Regions from separate parts of the Fodinicola acaciae genome, predicted to be linked through region 1. Evidence: riboswitches for the same ligand, from Rfam matches in the RefSeq annotation. Region 1 holds a riboswitch; the other holds the start of a gene.

The links. Region 1 has a riboswitch for thiamine pyrophosphate ahead of thiO (glycine oxidase ThiO). Riboswitches for the same ligand answer to the same signal wherever they lie in the genome.
Region 2: linked by a shared signal. The riboswitch ahead of thiD (bifunctional hydroxymethylpyrimidine kinase/phosphomethylpyrimidine kinase) and the one ahead of thiO (glycine oxidase ThiO) in region 1 are both predicted to bind thiamine pyrophosphate.

What each region holds. Positions count from the first base shown of each region.
Region 1 covers NZ_WOTN01000001.1:2,179,956-2,182,155, forward strand. The annotation lists gene thiO (glycine oxidase ThiO) at 1-956, opposite strand, end outside; TPP riboswitch at 952-1,062, opposite strand; gene thiE (thiamine phosphate synthase) at 1,100-1,756, shown strand; gene GNX95_RS10145 (helicase-associated domain-containing protein) at 1,761-2,200, shown strand, end outside.
Region 2 covers NZ_WOTN01000002.1:2,278,245-2,280,444, forward strand. The annotation lists gene GNX95_RS26020 (Rne/Rng family ribonuclease) at 1-343, shown strand, start outside; TPP riboswitch at 653-749, shown strand; gene thiD (bifunctional hydroxymethylpyrimidine kinase/phosphomethylpyrimidine kinase) at 744-1,544, shown strand; gene tenA (thiaminase II) at 1,544-2,200, shown strand, end outside.

The sequences.
Region 1 (2,200 bases):
TCCTCCAGCCAGCCGATCACCGGCCGGTTGTCCGGCGTGCCCGGCCGCAATCCGGCGGAGCACTCGACCAGCTCGTACTCCCCGATCTCCGGCACGATCCGCTCGGCGTCGGCCAACAGATCGCGTACGCCGCCCACCGTCACCCGCGTGTCGAAGCCGGCCTCGTACTGCGTCGCGCCGAGCACCACACCGCCGTCATCGCGCGGCACCAGATACATCGCGCGGCCAGCGACCAGCGCGCGTACGGTCCGCCGCGGTGGACCGACAGTGCCAGGACGCGCGCGCAGCCGCAGGATCTCGCCTTTCACCGGTCGTACGACCCGCGACAACCGCTCGTGGAGCCGGCCGCTGTACGCACCGGCCGCCAGCACGACGGCATCGGCGCGCAGGACACCGCCGCCGGCGAGGGTCACCTCGCCGCCGCGTACCGACGCGGCCGCTGTCCGTACGACCGGCACGTCACGGATGGCCAGGGACAACGCGGTCATCAGCTGACGGTTGTCGACCGCGTGGTCGTGCGGTACGGACAACCCGCCGCGGACCGGACCGGCGACCGCCGGCTCCAGCTCGCGGACCTCGCGCGGCCGCAGCGACCGCACCTGGCGGCCGAGACCGTCCAGGAAGGCCGCCAGCCGGTCGAGCTCGGCGCGATCGGTGCCGTCCGCGGCGACCACGATCGTCCCGTCCGTCCGCAGACCGGCCGGCACGCCGGCGGCGGACGCAAGATCATCGGCGTATGCGGGCCAGGCATCGAGCGAGGCGGCGCCGAGCTCCAGCAACGGCTCCTCGCCGTGCCACGCCTCGGTGACCGGCGCGAGCATCCCGCCAGCGACCGCCGACGCGCCGCTGCCGGCGGCAGGATCGACCAGTGTGACCTGCCATGACGCCGAGGCGCGCCAACAGATGGAGAGACCGACGACGCCACCGCCGACCACGATCAACGTACGAGCTGTCACCGATCACCACGCTCCCTGCGCCGGCATGACCCGGATCAGGTTCGACGGTCGAAGCGGATCGCGCTTCCTCTCAGCCCGGCTTGCCCAGGCTCCCGTGCGGACCAACTGCCATCCTAACCCGGAGACTCGCTACGGTCGGAACCATGAACAGCGACCCCCGCCACCGCCTCGCCGACGCGAGGCTCTATCTGTGTACGGACGCGCGTCGCGACCGCGCAGATCTGGCCGAGTTCGTGAACGCGGCGCTGGCCGGTGGCGTCGACATCGTGCAGCTGCGCGACAAGGGTCCGGACGGTCCGCTGGAAGCGCGCGAGGAGCTGGCCGCGCTGGAGATCCTCGCTGAGGCGTGCGAGCGGCACGGTGCGCTGTTCGCGGTGAACGACCGCGCCGACATCGCGCTCGCCGCCGGTGCCGACGTCCTGCATCTCGGACAGGACGACCTGCCGGTTTCCTGGGCCAGGCGGATCGTCGGCGACGATGTCGTGATCGGCCGGTCCTCACACGACGTCGGCCAGGCGTCGGCCGCGGCGACCGAGCCAGGCGTCGACTACTTCTGCACCGGGCCGTGCTGGCCGACGCCGACCAAGCCGGGCCGGCCGGCGCCGGGCCTCAGCTTGGTGCGCGCGACCGCCGGCTCCGAGCGGCCGTGGTTCGCGATCGGCGGCATCGACGCCGATCGTCTCGACGAGGTGATCGAGGCCGGCGCGCGGCGAGTCGTGGTCGTACGCGCCATCACGCAGGCCGAGGACCCGCGCGCCGCCGCAGAGTTCTTCGCGACCCGGCTGCGAAAGGTGAGCTGACGGCGTGGACGCGGAAGGCCTGCGCCGGCTCGGTGAGGACGGGCTCGCCGAGCTGCTCCGCCGCCGGCCGGACGCCGCCGACCCGGCGCCGGACAGCCTGCTCGCACTGGCCAACCATCTCCAGCACCCCAACTCCGTCGTACGCGCGCTGCAGCGGCTCGACCTGCCGACGATCCAGGTCTGCGAAGCGCTCGCCGCGCTGGGCAGCGAACCGTCGGTCAAGGAGTTGGCGCGGTTGCTGGGGGTCAGTCCGCGCGACGACGACCTCCAGCGCTGTCTCAGCGTCCTTCGGGCATACGGGCTGCTGGACGAGGTGGCGGCGCAGCGCCATCTCTCAGTGGTCACCGACCACGGCGCGACGGTCGGCCGCGTACGGCTGGTCACCACGGCCGCGCTGGCCTGGGAGTCGCCGCTCGACCTCGGTCCCCCGATCGGCCCGTACCT
Region 2 (2,200 bases), on a different contig from region 1:
CGCGGAAGGCAGTGGCCGGCGCAAGCGCAACCGCGGCAAGGACTCCGCCGAGAGCGCGCCCAAGCCGCGTCCGCCGGTCGAGGACGCCGACGACGTGGTCACCGCCGAGGACGCCTCGCCGATCGACGACGTGAGCGACAACAGCCTGGTCGTGGAGCCGGTCGAGCCTGTGTCCGCCTCGCCGGCCGCCGAGCCCGCTGTCGCTGAGGCCGAGCCCGAGCCTCCGGCCGCCGAGGTCGAGGAGCCGACGGTGTCGGTGGCGCAGCCGACACGCGCGCGGCGCACTCGCCGCGCCGCCTCCCGCCCAGCCGGTCCGCCGCCCCAGGTCGCCGTCGGCAGCTGACCCCCCTCTCCACCGCAGCCGCCTGGTCAGAGGACGCAATCGGATTCCGATTGCGTCCTCTGTTGGCTCTTGACCTGCGGGTTTCCCGGCTGGGGTGACATTCGGACCCGCGATCCGGCGCCCGAATGTCACCCTGTCGCCCAGGGTCGCCGGAAAACCGGTCAAGAAAGTTGCGATCGGACCTAAGGCCTTCATCCCCGGTCCGGCATATCCGCAGGTCAGTGCGCCACAGACGATGCAATCGGATTCCGATTGCGTCGTCGGTCGAGCGGCCGTTTGCCGTACGCGGAAAACAGGTTACGGTGTGAGTTAGTGACGGCGGGGTGCCTCGTCTGGCGAGGCTGAGATCAGACCCGTCGAACCTGATCTAGCTAACACTAGCGAAGGGACCGTCGCGGCCATGATTCCGCATGTGTTGACCATCGCCGGCACCGATCCGACCGGCGGCGCCGGCATCCAGGCAGATCTCAAGACGTTCTCGGCGCTCGGCGGCTATGGCATGACCGTCGTGACGGCGGTCGTCGCGCAGAACACGCGAGGCGTGCGGTCGATCCACCCGGTCCCGGCGGATTTCGTCGGCGAGCAGCTCGACGCGGTGTTCCAGGACGTACGCGTCGACGCGGTGAAGACCGGAATGCTCGGCGACGCCGGCCTGATTCGGACGGTCGCCGCGAAAATCGCCGTCTACAAGCCGAAATACCTGATCGTCGACCCGGTCATGGTCGCCAAGAGCGGCCACCGGCTGCTGCCGGAGGACGCCGTACGCGCACTCCGCGACGACCTGCTGCCGCTGGCCGACCTGATCACGCCCAATCTGCCGGAGGCGGCGGATCTGTTGGAGGACAAGGAAACCGACGATCTCGCCGGCATGCACGAACAGGCCGGCCGGCTGCGCGCGTACGGTCCGGTGGTGCTGCTCAAAGGCGGTCATCTGGCCGGCAGCGACAGCGTCGACATCCTGCTCGACCGCGAACCGGTGGAGTTTTCCGCGCCACGCGTGGAAACGCGCAACACGCACGGCACCGGCTGCACGCTGTCCTCGGCGATAACGACGTTGCGGCCGATGCGGGACGACTGGTTTTCGGCCGTACGAGAGGCAAAAGACTATCTGACCGCCGCGCTGACCGCCGCCGACGATCTGGACATCGGCACCGGACACGGTCCGCCACACCATTTTCACGCGATCTGGAAGGAAAGCTGATGTTCTGCGAGCAGGTGTGGAGCCGGATCCAGCCGCTGCTCAAGGAAACGCTCAACCATCCGTTCAACCGGGAGTTGTCCGCCGGCACGCTCGACCAGGACGTTTTTCGTTTCTATCTCGTCCAGGACGCGCGTTATCTGGCCGATTTCGCCAAGGCCCTGGCGCATGCCGCGGCGATCGCGCCGGCGCCGGACGACGCCGCTTTTCTGGCCGGCAGCTCGGCAAATGTCATCGTCGTCGAGCGCGGCCTGCACGAGCGTTATTTCGCGCGATACGGACTGACCGGCCTCGATGACATCCCGACCTCGCCGAGCGCCACCGCCTACAACAACCACCTGCTGGCGGCCGTCGCGCGCGGCGGCTTCGGTCCGCTGATGGCGACCGTGTTGCCGTGCTTCTGGATCTACGAGTACGTCGGCAACGCGATCCACACCGAGCAGACCGGCGCGGCCAACCCGTATGCGGACTGGATCGAGACGTACGCCGACCCCGGCTTCGCCGAGTCGGTGGCCAGGGCCAAGGACATCACCGACCGCGCGGCCGCCACCGCGAGCCCGGCCGAGCGACGGCGGATGGTCGACGCGTTCGTACGATCCTCGGAGTACGAGTGGCTGTTCTGGGACTCCGCCTACCGGCGAGAACGCTGGCCGACGGTG